One region of the Paenibacillus sp. 1-18 genome, then DNA from elsewhere that is predicted to be linked to it. Evidence: riboswitches for the same ligand, from Rfam matches in the RefSeq annotation. Region 1 holds a riboswitch; the other holds the start of a gene.

Region 1 (8,184 bases):
TACAATCCGAACTCGAAAATGAACAAATAAGCGGAGTAGGCGGAATAGTGCTATACAAGCGAAGCGATCGCTTTAAAAGCTTTCCGTAGGAAAGCTCGCTTCGGAAGCATCACTTCCCTGGATTTCTACGCTGATCATAGGCTTTATTCAAGAAATCCGGGGGCGGTAGCGATGGGAAGCACTATCCGACTACGCAGTGGCACGATATGAAACTCTTAAGTTCGATTTATATAGTTCAAATACAATGAAATTAACACTTGGTGTATTTAAATTTGCAATTCTTTTTTTAATCTAAAGAATTTGAATTAAACCATAACATATGATGTCTTTTTAATCTCCGTTCGTAAACTTCTATATGTTTTCCTTTTGGAAATTCCTAATTCATTCCCTCTCGGACATTTTCATTGCATTTTTTGATTTATACTAGTTATCATTGCATTTCTTAGTTTATTCTAAATTTACAAAATATATATAGAATTTCTCCCCAGACCGGTATATAATCTAATCAGTTTCATCTAACAATTCCACTTATGAACTGATCCCCAAAATTAGGAGGAGCTACACACACCTATGAATCCTCACATACTACTTATTGAAGACGATCTATCCATTGCCGAAATGCTGCACAAGGCGCTCACCAAAGAAGGCTACAAGCTAACGACCGCCTATGACGGAGAAGAAGGGCTTGCTGCCTTTGAACGTCACACCTATGATCTGGTGCTAGTGGATTTGATGATGCCGAAGGTGGATGGCATGGAAGTAATCCGCCGAATCCGTACCAGCAGCGCGGTGCCGATCCTGATTATGTCAGCGAAGGACAGCGACGTGGATAAAGCGCTTGGACTGGGATTTGGTGCGGACGATTATGTCGCCAAGCCCTTTTCGATGTTGGAAATGACCGCACGGATTCAATCCGCCATCCGCAGATCTACTACATATGCCCGTCAGCAGCAGGAGGAACAACCAAAAGCACAAGCTTTGAGCTACGGCGATCTGCATATTGATTTCGATCATTTTACAGTCATTCGCAATGAGAATGAATTACAGTTAACAGCCAAAGAATCCGACATTCTCAAGCTGTTCGTAACCAATCCGAACCGTGTATTTACGAAGGCGCAATTATACGGATTTATCTGGAAAGAGGATTATATGGGCGATGAAAACGTGATTAACGTCCATATTCGCCGCCTGCGTGAGAAAATCGAAGAAGATCCCTCCCACCCTGTCCACATTAAGACTCTTTGGGGCATTGGCTACAAATGGGAGAACGGCTGATATGAACATCGAGAACATTTCGGAATGGATTGTCGTCGTCATCATGTCGGTCGTTATTGTATGGCTCTGGCGGGAGCGTGTGGCCTATAAACGCAGTATTAAGGATGTCCGAACCCTACTAGAGCGGATTGTGACGGTGAACCATGCGGAGAAGCTGCTATATGTCACAGGTGACGCTGAACTGCAACGACTCATGACCGAAATCAACCGTTTGCTGGATCTGAATCTTAGGGTGTCGGCGGACTACAGCCGAAGCCAAATCGCCATGCGTAAAATGATTTCGAACATTTCGCACGATCTCAAGACCCCGCTTACGGTTGTGCTTGGATATGCCGAGATGCTGGATGGTGATCCGAATATTTCGCCGGAAGAACGCACAAAGCTGCTATCCAGAATTCATCAAAAAACAAACGAAGCGATTGAGCTGATCGGCAGCTTTTTTAGCTTGGCGAAGCTGGAGGCCCATGATACGGACATTCCACTGACACGGCTGGAGGTAGGAGAACTGTGCAGACGCAGCATTTTAGATTTTTATGATCTGCTGACCGCACAGGGATTTGCTGTGCATATTGATATCCTGGAGCATCCTGTTCATGCCTTGGGGAACGAAGAAGCGATTGGGCGGGTACTGAACAATCTGATTTCTAATGCGATTCGCTACGGGGCTGACGGTCGAACGTTGGGACTGACTCTAACGGAACAGCACGACACAGTGCGTATAGAAGTATGGGATCGTGGCAAAGGCATACAGGAGCCAGAGCAGGACAAGGTTTTTGAGCGCATGTACACACTTGAGGATTCGCGCAATAAGGCGGTACAAGGCAGTGGACTGGGACTTACGATTGCCAAACGCCTGGTCGAGGCGATGAACGGGGAGATTCAATTGACCAGCAGGCCTTACGAGCAGACGGTCTTCTCTTTTACTTTGAGGAAAATCAGCTATTAACTATTGATTGAACTTAATAAATTTGTAAGAAACACGAAAGAGAAATGAACATTTCACCCTTTATTCTTGAACTATCAACAGTATACGAAGGGAGAACATCCATGACTTACATATTACGCACACATCAGCTGACCAAAGCCCTGAAGGGCAATGAAATTGTAGCAGGGGTCAGTATGAATGTCCGAAGAGGGGAAACCTATGGCTTTCTCGGTCCCAATGGAGCGGGCAAAACAACGATGATGAAAATGATTACGAACCTGCTCAAGCCGACATCAGGTGAGGTTGAATTGTTCGGTGAAAAATTAACGCCAAAATCGTACCATCTGCTCGGACGGATGGGTTCGATTATTGAATACCCGATTTTTTATGACAGGCTGACGGCCCAGCAAAATCTGGAGCTGCATTGTGAATACATGGGTTATTATAACAAGCAGGCTGTTCAGGATGCACTGGAGCTGGTGGACTTGCGAAACGCGGGTGACAAACCGGTAAAGGACTTTTCATTAGGGATGAAGCAGCGTCTCGGGATTGCCCGAGCCATTGCAACCAAACCGGAACTGCTGATACTGGATGAACCGATTAATGGTCTGGACCCGGTGGGAATTAAGGAAATTCGTCAGTTATTCCACATGCTGTGCAAGGAATACGGGATGACCCTGCTCGTATCCAGTCATATTTTAGCGGAAATTGAGCAGATTGCGGATACGGTGGGCGTGATTAATCACGGGCGGCTGATTGAGGAAGTGTCGATGGAACAGGTGCGGGAAGCCAATACCGAATACATCGAATTTATGACCAACGATTGCAAAAAGGCAGTCTACGTCCTCTCCCATCATCTGAATCTGCATAACATTCGGGTACTGAGCGAGCAAAGTGTACGTATTTACGATACAAGTGTATCACAAAAGCAAATTACGAAAACCCTCATTATAAATGATGTAGAGGTGGATTCCATTTATCAGAAAAACAGTACGCTGGAAGACTACTTTTTGCGTCTGCTAAATGGAGGTGATCTCCATGCTTAAATTAATGCAGCTGGAGCTGAAAAAATTTCATCTGGCAGGATATATCCGTTCAGCCCTGATCGCCAATGTCTGCATTCTTGGGCTTACCTGCCTCATTGCGCAGACCACCCAAAGTGAAGGTATACACGAATTTGCACAGTACACTCAGATTCTGGATCTCATGGACAATTTGGTCAGGGCCACTTTTATCGTGTTTTCCTCTGTTCTGCTGTGCCGCTTTATTGTAGGCGAATTTAAGACCAAATCAATTACCATCTTGTTCATGTATCCGATTCACCGCAAAAAGCTGATGATTGCCAAACTCCTGGTCGTGTTACTGTTTACATTCCTGTCCATAATTGTATCGGAAATTGTCCTTACGGCTGCCATTCATCTGCTTAACCAGTTTGTCGTTATTGTACCAGATCAACTTACGCTTGCTGTACTGGGCCAGCAATCAGCACGGACACTGATGAATGCCGTTGCCGCCAGCTTTATGGGACTGGTTCCGCTGTATATGGGAATGCGAAGATATTCTGTTCCCACAACCATTGTAACCTCCATCCTGATTGTGGCATTGCTTTTCTCCAATAATAACGGCGCTATGCTTAGCTCTATTGCGCCTGTGCAAATCGGATTTTCTGTGCTGGGAATGCTTGTGGCTTATGCAGCAATCCGCCGCATTGAGTATAAGGATATTACCTCGTAATACGGGTACACACATTTTTCACTGGACTCCATTCCAAAACAGGTATATCCTATAGGAGAAATTAAAAAACGGAATAAGGATCTTCGGGGTAGGGTGTGATTCCCAACCGGCGGTATGGCTCATGGAGCTAAGCCCGCGACTCTGTATCCGGCAACAGGATACGGACTGATTTGGTGAGATGCCAAAGCCGACGGTAAAGTCCGGATGGAAGAAGATCGAAGCATAAACATGCCGTGAGTCGATGAGTGCTGCCTGAGTGTTTTGGTTTGGCAGCAACTTCATTTAACTTGCATCAAGCGGCAAGTTTATTTGATCAACCCCCGTCTTGCATGGCCTCTCGCCATGGACGGGGGTTTTTGTGCCACCGGTCCTGTATTCGCAAGGAGCTAAATGAATATGAGTCAATCAACAACTGTACTAACTTCCAAAGGTTTTGATCGTAGCTCCCATATGAAAAGTAGTTTTTGGCTAGTCGCGATTGGAGCGGCCTTGTGGGGTGCTGACCCGCTGTTTCGTATTATTTTGTTAAAATCATTCACCTCAGCCCAAATTGTACTGATGGAGCATGTGCTGCTTTTTGTTGCTTTGGGACCGATCCTGTGGAAGCATCGTGAGGAGCTTAAAGCAGTACGGCTTCGTCAGGTTTTGGCGATTTTGTTCGTCTCGTGGGGCGGCTCAGCTTTGGCCAGCGTGATTTTCACCATGGCACTCAGCAACGGTGATCTGAATGCCGTTCTTTTACTCCAAAAGCTGCAACCGCTGGTCGCCATTATCCTGGCACGCATTATTTTGAAGGAAATGCTGCCGCGTAATTTTGGAATTCTCATTATTATCGCTTTATTGGGGACGTATCTTCTTACCTTCGGCTGGTCGCTCCCCTTCGGGCATGCTCGTGATTTTGTCCAGGTCGGCAGTCTGCTGGCACTGGGAGCGGCAGTATTATGGGGCGGTTCGACAGTTATGGGAAGCTATTTGCTGCGCTCGATAAAATATGAGACGGTAACTTCCCTGCGCTTCATGGTGGCGCTCCCTCTGCTGATTGTCCTCACCTCTGTGGAGCATGCGCCGTGGAATATGCCTACCGGTACATGGGCGGGCGCAGCCGTAATTATCAATCTGTTATTGCAGGCACTGCTTCCGGGTCTTCTCAGCCTGCTGCTGTATTACAAAGGCTTAAGCACGACCAAAGCGTCCTATGCCACCATGGCGGAATTAAGCTTTCCAATGGTCGGTGTCGTGATTAACTGGATCGCATTCCAGCAAATTGTTACCATAGCACAACTGACTGGTTTTATGCTTATCTGGATTACGCTGTTTATGATTTCACGTCAGCAAAAAAACTAATAAGTTCTTACCCATTTCATCACTTATTTAAGTCAAATTGTTCAAGTCAAATCATTCAAGCCAAATCGCGATGATGCTTTTGCGTCTCCGATTTGTTTTTTTTTGTATAAGCATTAATACATAATATGCTACTTTTGAACTATTTTTAAATAAAAACGATTAAAACATGCAACTATTCCTCGTTTTCCATACATTACATCTATAAAATTCATAGTTTTTTGTCGAATAAAACAATGTAGTGATCAACAGACACAGAGGAGCAAGAACTATGACTAACGCAAAACAAACAATTCCATGGTGGACCAGGTTTCTCAGACAGTTTTATTTAATGAGAACAAGATTGATTGTAGCTTTTTTGGCTGTCTTATTGATTCCAAGTGCACTTATTGGATACTTTTCTTATGAAGGTGCTACAACGCAACTCAGTCAGCAAATGAGCGGTTCTGTGTACACGAATCTGTATCTGATTCGAAGCAATGTCAATCAGTATGTAACGCCCATTATGAAGGATGTGGACGTGCTTGCCACTGAAATCAAGTCTGATTCCATTGCTTCCGACGAAGATGCCCTTCAGAAAAAATTGAATGTTATCGTCAAGGCTCATCCCGAGTTGGATGCTGCGCTCCTCGGCAATACGAAAGGACAATACATTCGTACGCCGAATAAAAAGGAGGCCGATTATGATCCAAGGGAGAGAAAATGGTACAAAAACGCGATGCAGGAGAAGGGCAAAGTATTTGTCAGTGTTCCAGCTGTCAGCGTCACGACAGGGAATTTAGTGGTTAATTTATCGAGAACACTGGAGGACGGTCAAGGAGCTATTTCCCTGGCTTTGAATCTGGACAAGATGGGTCAAAACCTGCAATCTGTTAAGATTGGCGAACGCGGAGGACTCTTTATTGTTGATTCTAATCATAAAATTGTGTCTGGAGCTGGAGCAGCCTTTAACAATTCAGGCAAAAAACCGACAGACACCATTGAAGGACTTCCCGAAGTAGAGAAAAACGCTGAAAATGATACTCCTTCCATATCACAAATTAAATTTATGAATAGAGACGTATTGGCCTTTACACTCAAGGACCCTGTTACCGGGTGGAACATTGTCGCACTGTCGGATCTGGAGGATTACAGTGACGCTTCCCGACCGATTTTGAAGCAAAGCCTGATTGTGATTGTTATTTCCGTACTGATCGCTGCTATTATCATCGCGCTCATGATTCGCTCGTTCCTGATTCCGCTGCGCAAGCTGCAAGCAGGGACACGTATCGTCCGTGATGGAAATCTGACCGAGCGTGTTAATCTGTCCAGTAAGGACGAGTTCGGCGAGCTGGCACAGAATTTTGATCAGATGACACATGCCCTGCACACCATGGTTTCCGAGGTCAATCAAACGTCCTCCCGACTTGCATCCTCTTCCCTGATGATCAAGGAAAGCACGGAGCAAACGACCGAATCTGTACAGCATGTAGCGGAAACCGTCATGGAATCGGCCGAAAATGCGGCCACCAGCGCCGAGGCATCCGAGCAAACCGCTAATGCCGTTGAAGAAATGGCCAAGGGTGTCAGCACCATTGCCGAATCAGCAAGCTCCATCGTAGACTCAGCAGGACATACCGAGGATGATGTTGCTCAAGGCAGCAAAATGATTAGCAATGTACGGACACAGATGGACCGTATTCTGGAAGCCGTAAGCCAAACGGCCAGTCTGATGGATGAGCTGTCACAGCTCTCCGATGATGCCAAGCAGATGAATAGTGCTATTGCTGCCATTGCCAAGCAAACAAACTTGTTGTCCCTGAATGCATCCATTGAGGCTTCCAGAGCAGGCGAAGCCGGGCGTGGATTTGCCGTTGTCGCTGTAGAAGTACGCAAGCTATCGGAGCAATCCAAGGAAAGCGCGGATTCCATCAGTCAGATTATTACGCAGATGCTGGATCTGATTCAACGCTCTACCGCTACAATGAACGGCAATGTTCGTAGCCAGGTAGGCGAAGGATTGCGCATCAGCCAGGATGCAGAAGGTGCCTTTGCGAATATTGAGCGCTCCACATCTCATATCGTGGAGCAAATTCAAAGCGTATCCGCGGCTGCTGAAGAAATTTCGGCCAGCACGGAAGAAGTCTCGGCTACGGTGACCCATTTGGCAAGTCTGTCCCGCAGCTCGGCGGACAGTTCACAGACTACATCTGCTGCCGCTCAGGAGCAGATGGCGGCAATGGAGGAAATCGCCTCTTCATCTCAAGAGCTGTCCAGAATGGCACAGGATTTGCAAGAACTCGTGAAGCGATTCAAGATTTAACTTCCACATCACATTGTTGCGATTCCATGCAAGTTAAGGATAGGCAACGATCCATCGGTTCTGTTTAACTAAAACAAGCCTTCGTCCGTATACGAGGGATTGACCCCTGTCTCACTAACAAGGTCAGTTCCTCATTACGTGCGAGGGCTTTGTTTTTATATGTTGAATGATCGTATCTTGTTGTCAACTTATATGTTCATCTGCCCGGTTAACTGACGCCGTTTGTCCCCTTGCGGGTCATGCTCCACCGTGATGCCCTGATGAAAAATGGCAGTGGCCCGTTCTTCCCTGTCATACGTCGGCCATTCCCTTTCTGGCAGCACAGGCTTTCCAGTACGTGCAAAGGTCACCCAAGCCTGCTGCATATCATGAGCCAACGTCCGCATCGATGGTTGAATATCTAAACCGAGCTTGCCTAGCAGCTCCAGATTATCGAAAACAAACGCAATTTCCGCGCCATGAACCGCTTTTCTAAAGGTAGGATGCCCCTGAAATGTCCAGTCAAAACGATACATCCATACCGGCGCGTATGCTGACTGTGCAGCCGCGAGAGCCAAGGCAGGGCGCCAGAAAATTAGATCGGTCAGCATTTGCGCCTGACCCTCAA
Region 2 (8,184 bases), on a different contig from region 1:
CACCACTATATATTGTAGATGAACAGTTAGTACGCCGGCGCTGTCGGGAGTTTATAGAAGCTTTTCATGAAACCGGGTTGAAGTTTCAAGTTGCTTATGCAAGCAAAGCATTTTGTGTCATGGCGATGTGCGCTTTGGCAGCAGAAGAAGGGATGTCGCTCGACGTTGTTTCCAGTGGAGAGCTGTTCACTGCGCTTCAAGCAGGATTTCCGGCGGAGCGAATCCATTTTCACGGCAACAACAAAACACCGGAAGAAATTGAAATGGCGCTGGATGCGCAAATTGGCTGCTTCGTGGTCGACAGCGAGATGGAGCTTCATTTGCTGCAGGCCCTTGCTTCCGAGCGGAAACAGCAGGTCAATATTTTATTGCGGGTTACCCCGGGGGTAGAGGCGCACACGCATGAATATATGGCCACAGGCCAGGAGGACTCAAAATTTGGTTTTGACATTGCGAACGGTACAGCGCGCCAAGCGGTGGAGAAGGCTATCGGGTTGAATCATCTGAACCTGTTGGGGATACATTCCCATATCGGCTCGCAAATTTTTGAAGTGAACGGCTTCCAAATGGCTGCCGAACGGGTTGCCGTTTTTTCCAGAGAAATCAAGGAACAGCTTCAGTTTTCTTTCAAGGTTATTAATCTGGGTGGAGGATTTGGCATTCGTTACACAGATGAGGACACACCGTTAAAAATTTCCACCTATGTACAGGCTATCGGCGAAGCGGTTAAAACCCATTTTTCCGGGCTTTATGATGAGCTTCCAGAAATTTGGATTGAACCGGGACGCAGTATTGTAGGCGATTCGGGCACAACCTTATACACGGTAGGAAGCATCAAGGATATTCCGCAGGTACGGAAATATGTCTCGGTAGACGGCGGTATGACGGATAATCCGCGTCCGGCGTTATATCAGGCCAAGTATGAAGCGATGCTGGCGAATCGGGCACAGGATGCGAATGAAGAGACCGTGTCCATTGCAGGCAAATGCTGTGAAAGCGGCGATATGCTGATTTGGGATGTGGAGCTGCCTCGCCCGATTAGTGGGGATTTGCTCGCTGTTGCCTCAACCGGAGCCTACAATTACTCCATGGCAAGTAATTATAACCGGATACGCCGCCCGGCGGTGGTATTCGTCAACAATGGCGAAGCCGAACTGGTGGTGCGTCGGGAAACCTACGAAGATATCGTACGCAACGATGTTGTACCGCAGCGCTTGGTTCGTGAGTCAGCCAGTTCAGCGGTTCATCCGGGCGCCAAAATTACCGTTTCGTCCTGATTTTTGATATGTGTGAGTAAGCAGACCATTGAGCCGGGGATATTATACCGGTACAGTGGTCTTTTTTTGGGACAAGGCTTTGCTAAGTGCAGCAATTCATAGTAAACTGGAACTTGATGTTATTTAGCTTTCAAAACAGGTTGAAAAGGAGATACAAACAATGAAAAAAGGTAGAATAGATCTTGAAAACGGCGGTATCGTCGAAATTGATTTTTTCCCGGAAGAAGCTCCTAATACGGTTGCTAACTTTGAAAAGCTGGCTAACAGCGGCTTCTACAACGGTCTGAGCTTCCACCGTGTCATTCCGGGCTTTGTTGCTCAAGGCGGTTGCCCAATCGGCAATGGCACAGGCGGCCCTGGATACACCATTGACTGTGAAACTGCTACGAATACCACAAAGCATGCCAAAGGCGTTTTGTCCATGGCTCATGCAGGCCGCAACACAGGTGGCAGCCAATTCTTCATCTGCTACGCTCCACAGCCGCACTTGGATGGGGTACATACTGTATTTGGCAAAGTGACCAAAGGTATGGAATTTATTGATGCTGTAAAACAAGGCGACAAAATGAAAGAGGTTAAAGTATTTGACGCATAAAATGCCGTTAACTACTTGATTTCTTGTATAGCTACAATTAGGCCGTTCTGTCTTTCGACAGGGCGGCTTTTTGTTGTCTTTTGTTTGACGGTTTGCTGTTTTTCACAATAACGCAGTAATTAAAGTGAGTAAGATCACATTCGAAAAGTAAGCGTTATGATAGCCTTCTCATGAGAATGCATTTTTTTAATTTTTTATGAGTATTTAAGCTCAGTCAAGGTGCAAAAGAAGGGGGCTTATCACATTGTCCATTTTAACGCGTACAAATCGACTCGGATTTTTTGAAATCCGGCTGGAATCCATTGGTGGACTCGGTGCTAATCTGGCTGGCAAAATGCTAGCCGAAACCGGGGTGCTTGGTTTGGGGCTAAATGCTTCAAATTTCTCGTCCTACGGTTCAGAAAAGAAAGGAACTCCTGTTAAAAGCTTTGTCCGCTTCTGTGATCCAGAGGTTGACATCCGTGACCACAGTCCGATCGAACAACCACATGTGGTAGGCATTTTCCATGAAACGTTATACAAAACAGTAAAAGTGATCAGCGGACTTCCAGCTGATGGGATTGTTGTAGTCAATTCTACCCGACCGGCAGAGGAAATACGGGCAGATTTGGGACTGGTATCCGGTACACTGGCGGTAGTGGATGCGATGGGCATCGCACTGGAGGAGCGAACCAAACTGAATACGTCCATGCTCGGCGCCTTGTTCCGTGTATGTGATTTTTTAGACCCGGAAGCGATGAGATCGGTTATTCGCAGTACATTTGAAAAGAAAAATCCACAGCTGGTGGAGCCTAATCTGCGTACATTCAACCGTGGTTTTGACGAAATGGAGCTACACGTATATCCAGTTACCAGTGACGCGCAGGATCGGATTTTTGAACGACCACAGCCTTTGCTGGGTTATGAAACACAAGCATTGGGGGGCGTTATTGCCACACAGGGGAACAGTATGACGAGGGATGTTAGTGGCTCGCGTCAAGGTTATGTGCCTGAGTATGAAGCTGATAAATGTACTCAATGTGCCAAATGTGATTCGATTTGCCCGGATTACTGTTTTGTGTGGGAAGAGCAAGCAGACAAACGCGGAAGAATGATGCCATTTTTGCAAGGGATTGATTACCAGTACTGTAAAGGTTGTCTGAAATGCGTAGATATTTGCCCTTCGGGAGCGTTAAGCTCGCGGCGCGAGCAATGGGGATGGGCGGAACAGCATCGAGTTGCCCACCAATTTCCGGTATATGAAGGAGGTCGTATGTAATGGCGAAACTGGAGGAGGAGCTTAAACAAACAGGCGCCGCACAAGTGACCACGTTCGAATCCGGTAATGAAATGGCAGCTACAGCGGCTGCGCAAATCAATTATCATATGATGGGATATTTTCCGATCACTCCGTCGACTGAGGTGGCGCAGTATCTGGATCAGATGAGAACGAGAGGTCAGCATAACATCAAGCTGGTCGCAGCGGATGGAGAACACGGATCGGCAGGGATATGCTATGGTGCCGCAGCAGCGGGTGCAAGAGTGGTCAACGCCACCAGTTCACAGGGCTTTCTGTACATGCTGGAGCAGCTGCCTGTTCAGTCCGGTACCCGTTTCCCTATGGTGATGAATCTGGTGACACGCGCAGTCAGCGGCCCGTTGGATATCCGGGGGGATCATTCGGATCTGTATTACGGTCTGAATACGGGCTGGGTGATTTTGACGGCAAGCACGCCGCAGGCTGTATATGATATGAATATCATGGCCTTGAAAATTGCGGAGCACAGCGATGTTCGTTTGCCTGTGATGGTTGCTTATGACGGTTTTTATACTTCACATCAGAAGCGCAGAGTGCAATATTTTGCCGACGCGGAGACGGTTCGGGATTTTGTGGGGCCGAATCCCAACCTGAATTATGCGAATATTTTGGATTTTGATCATCCGGTCACGGTAGGCGCCCATATGAATGGCGATGATCTGACGAACAATCACGCCCAGCTGTCTGAGGCATTAAGACGGTCTGAAGGAGTATATGAGCAGGTTGCGGCTGAATATGCCTCATTATCCGGTCGGGAATATCCGATTTTGGATCTTTATCATATGGAAGATGCCGAGGTTGCGGTATTCCTGCTGAATTCGGCGGCTGAATCGGCCAAGGACGTGGCGGATCAGCTCCGCGCGCGCGGCATTAAGGCCGGAGTCGTTCGTCCGAATATCATCCGGCCATTCCCGGCCGCGCAGCTGCGTGAGGCACTGCGCCACGTCAAGGCGCTGGTGGTTGGCGAGCGTGCGGATTCGTATGGCGCCGATGGCGGTAATTTAACGCACGAAATCAAGGCGGCTTTGCAGGAGGACCCGCTGAACAAGACGACTGTATTGTGCCGCATTTTTGGCCTTGGCGGCAAGGATTTTTATGCGGAAGACGCAGAGGCGTTCTTCCAGCTGGCGATCGAGGCGGCAGAGGCCGGTCGTGCGGAGAAGCCATTTGATTATTACGGCATTCATCCGGGTTCACCGGATAAGGTGATGCCGCAGGTCATGCAGCCGCCACGGGGTGATGCGTACCGCACGGGACTGATTCAGGTCACGCCGGACGAGGCGACTGGCAAGCTCAAGGTCAAGGTACCACCGCTGCGTTCGCTGACGACCAAGCCACGTCGTCTTACACCGGGTCACGGGGCTTGTCCGGGCTGCGGAGCATTATCTGCGCTCGAGCTGTTTTTCAAAGGGATTGAGGGCGATATTGTTGTATTGTTCCAGACAGGCTGCGTCTATGTGGTCACAACAGGTTATCCTTATACATCACACAAGCAACCGATGATCCACAACCTGTTTCAAAATGGAGCAGCTACACTTTCGGGAGCACTGGAAGCTTACTTGGAGATGAAGCGCCGCAATGAGATTGAGATGTCCGATGATCCGACCTTTATTATGATCAGTGGCGATGGCGGGATGGATATTGGCATGGGCTCCGCGATTGGTGCGGCTCTGCGCAATCATAAGCTGATCATGCTGGAATATGATAACGAGGGATACATGAACACAGGTTCGCAGCAATCGTATTCGACTCCGGTCGGTCATATGACCAGTACGTCGGGTGTAGGGAAGATGCAAAAAGGCAAGCAAGGGCATCACAAGGACACTGTGCAAATCATGGCCGCCTGCAATATCCCGTATGCCTTCACGGCGGCTGAAAGCCATCCGCAGGATATGCTGCGCAAAGCGGCCAAGGCGCAATGGTATGCAAATAATGTGGGAACGGCCTATGGAAAAATCCTGTGTGCCTGCCCGCTGAACTGGAAATCGGAAGATCGGCTGGGCACCAGCATTGTGGGGGCCGCTGTCGAGTCGTGCTTCTTCCCATTGTACGAAATTGAGCAGGGCAGTACGACGATTACGTACAATCCGGAAGACAAGGGAAAACGGATTCCAGCTGCAGAGTGGCTGAAATTAATGGGGAAAACAAAGCATTTACTTAAAGAGGAAGCTACGTTGGCTGCCTTTGAAGCAGAAATTGAACGCCGCTGGACCATTTTGAAAAAGAAACATGAAATTTCGGAGCTTTAATCCGCTTCATTGCATAATCCATTTTAAACATTGTTAGAAGATGTATAGATACCGATTCCAAAAAGATTCTTTGCGCTTGTTGCGTGAAGAATCTTTTTTGTCGTTTATGGGATGAAGCATAAAAAATCAGGTAATGATTTCCGATATAGGAGTGGAGGCCTATATGAAAATGAATAAATAAGAGTCTTCTTCTGAATTTTTAGATGCAATGAGGTGCAGGTATGATTAAGCTGAATACAGTTGAAATAATCGAAATTATAAAAAAGCAAATCCCCAAGGTCATGAACATTAAGCCCGTGGAGCTGAAATTTACAGATGACTTTGGACGGGCATCACTGGCGGGGACAGAACATAAATTTACATTGACTAATCAGCATTATTCCGCCAAGGTGATGGATTGCGTATTGGAGACGCAGGTGCGTCCGATATTAATGTGTGAAATTATTTATTTTCTAAAATGTGAGTTTATTGACGGGCATGTTGAGGTGCGGTTAGATTATGATGCAAGCTCTGAAGGCGGCCACGAACCTACGGCTTCAGCGGTTATAACCTTTGACCATGCTACGCAGCTCGGCCTGGAAGAACTGGCTGACCTGATTGATCTTGCCCTTCATATGAATGATAAAGCCTGGTTTGAAGAACTCTCCAGTCAATATGTTAAAACAAAGGCAGGAGCATCTATCCGATAACTTGCTTTTTTTAGAGGTCGGTGCTAAAATACGTAACAAGTTTAATGTTAATTCAATTGAATAAGAGCAAGATCCTTCGGGGCGGGGTGAAATTCCCCACCGGCGGTGATGACGTGCTTGTGGATTGCTTTTGCGATAACAGCACGACTTAGTCCGTGACCCGGATGCTGAACGATTAGCAGAAGGTGGACCTGGTGCAATTCCGGGACCGACAGTATAGTCTGGATGGGAGAAGGATACAGAGCGCATGTGCATGACGTGACATGTGCCGATTTTTAGCATACGTAAATGTACGTACGGCTTATTTCGTTGTAATGCAGCATCGGACGACGGCTTTTTTAGCTTTCTTTTCCGTAGCTGTTCTGAACGCATTGGCTTGTATCGTAGTCATGCTTTTTATTGGCATACGTATTATTCGTAAGATTTCAGTTATGCATATGGATTGCTTCTTGTAGACTGTAATTTGACTCTCATCACCCCCACGACGGATAGATTCCGTGCTGGGGTTTTTTTGCGCTTACGACTGATGAATTGGGGATAAACTGAAACGAGATGGAAAGGAGTGAAGCTATGTTTACCGGGTTGGTCGAGGAAGTGGGACGCATTCAAACGATTTCAAAAAGCGGAGAAGCGATGGTACTGGGTATTGAGGGCTCCGTTGTCTTGGGTGATTTGAAAATAGGAGACAGTGTTTCCGTGAATGGTGTTTGTCTAACGGCGATACAGATCGGGGTTAAGGATTTTAAGGTTGATGTCATGCCGGAAACCTTTCGCAGCAGCAATCTGAGAGAACTCAAGTCCGGCAGCCGAGTTAATCTGGAACGGGCGATGGCGGCGTATGGAAGGTTCGGAGGACATATTGTACAGGGACATGTGGATGGAACGGGTACGATTCGCCGGGTGACATCAGACCAGAATGCGGTTGTGTTCGAAGTTGCGCCTTCTAATCAAGCATTATTTAAATATATTCTTCTCAAAGGTTCGATCACAATTGATGGCATCAGCCTCACAGTCGCCCAGCGCACAGGAGATACCTTTGCCGTATCCATTATCCCTCATACCTTATCCGAGACAGCCTTACAAGCCAAACGTGAGGGGGACACCGTCAATATTGAATGTGACATATTGGGCAAATATGTGGAACAGCTTTTGAATTACAGAGGCTTAGCGGCGATGGAGGGAGCAGAAAAAGCTCCTATCAGTCTGGACTACTTGGCGAAGCACGGCTTTGCCTGATATGGAATGGTACATCTGTTACGGAGCACTTAAGCACAAGAAATGAGGAGGACAGTGCTATGGATAGAGGGAGTCAAACAAGTTCTACGACTGAAGTAGTGGAACACGATGGGGCGGAGTTGGACGAAGAGATTCGTTTGGATTCCATCGAAGAAGCTTTGGAGGATTTGAAGAACGGTAAAGTAGTTATCGTAGTGGATGATGAACAGCGCGAAAATGAAGGTGATTTTATTGCATTGGCTGAAAAAGCAACCCCCGAGGTCATTAATTTCATGATCACTGCAGGTCGCGGGTTGGTCTGTGTGCCGATTACACAGCAAAGAGCCGAGGCGTTGGAATTGCACCCAATGGTGAAGCAAAATACAGATTTCCACGGCACAGCCTTTACCGTTTCGGTTGATCATATAAAGACAACGACTGGTATTTCGGCAGCCGAGCGTTCCTTAACCGTACGCGCCTTGGCCGACGAAACAGTCGTAGCAGGCGATTTCCGCAAGCCTGGCCACATGTTCCCGCTGATTGCCCGCGATGGCGGTGTTTTGCAGCGTGCAGGTCATACAGAAGCGGCAGTCGATCTGGCCCGACTTAGCGGCTTCAAGCCCGCCGGAGTTATTTGCGAAATTATCAAGGAAGATGGCTCAATGGCCCGTCTGCCAGATTTGATGGTGATCTCCAAGCAGTATGAGCTGAAGCTGATCAGTATTCAGGATTTAATTGACTACCGTCGTCGTTTATCGTTGTAAATCATTTTAAAAAAGAGAGGTTGATAAGCATGGCACGTTTTCTGGAAGGTAATCTTGTATCGGATGGTTTGAAATATGGTATTGTGGTAGGAAGATTT

Evidence for each region. A riboswitch is a leader RNA that binds a small molecule or an ion and turns the genes downstream of it on or off. The one in region 1 is predicted to bind FMN.
Region 2: another riboswitch for FMN. It lies ahead of ribE (riboflavin synthase); the one in region 1 lies ahead of L693_RS0125760 (DMT family transporter).

What each region holds. Positions count from the first base shown of each region.
Region 1 covers NZ_ASSB01000381.1:5,204-13,387, reverse strand. Annotated here, with positions in the region: gene L693_RS0125780 (response regulator transcription factor) at 571-1,275, shown strand; gene L693_RS0125775 (sensor histidine kinase) at 1,277-2,221, shown strand; gene L693_RS0125770 (ABC transporter ATP-binding protein) at 2,323-3,246, shown strand; gene L693_RS0125765 (ABC transporter permease) at 3,239-3,934, shown strand; FMN riboswitch at 4,010-4,154, shown strand; gene L693_RS0125760 (DMT family transporter) at 4,331-5,278, shown strand; gene L693_RS0125755 (methyl-accepting chemotaxis protein) at 5,547-7,577, shown strand; gene L693_RS0125750 (carboxylesterase/lipase family protein) at 7,766-8,184, opposite strand, start outside.
Region 2 covers NZ_ASSB01000376.1:34,890-43,073, reverse strand. Annotated here, with positions in the region: gene lysA (diaminopimelate decarboxylase) at 1-1,277, shown strand, start outside; gene L693_RS0125400 (peptidylprolyl isomerase) at 1,438-1,872, shown strand; gene L693_RS0125395 (2-oxoacid:acceptor oxidoreductase family protein) at 2,117-3,130, shown strand; gene L693_RS0125390 (thiamine pyrophosphate-dependent enzyme) at 3,130-5,418, shown strand; gene L693_RS0125385 (IDEAL domain-containing protein) at 5,640-6,107, shown strand; FMN riboswitch at 6,176-6,348, shown strand; gene ribE (riboflavin synthase) at 6,678-7,343, shown strand; gene ribB (3,4-dihydroxy-2-butanone-4-phosphate synthase) at 7,403-8,086, shown strand; gene ribH (6,7-dimethyl-8-ribityllumazine synthase) at 8,116-8,184, shown strand, end outside.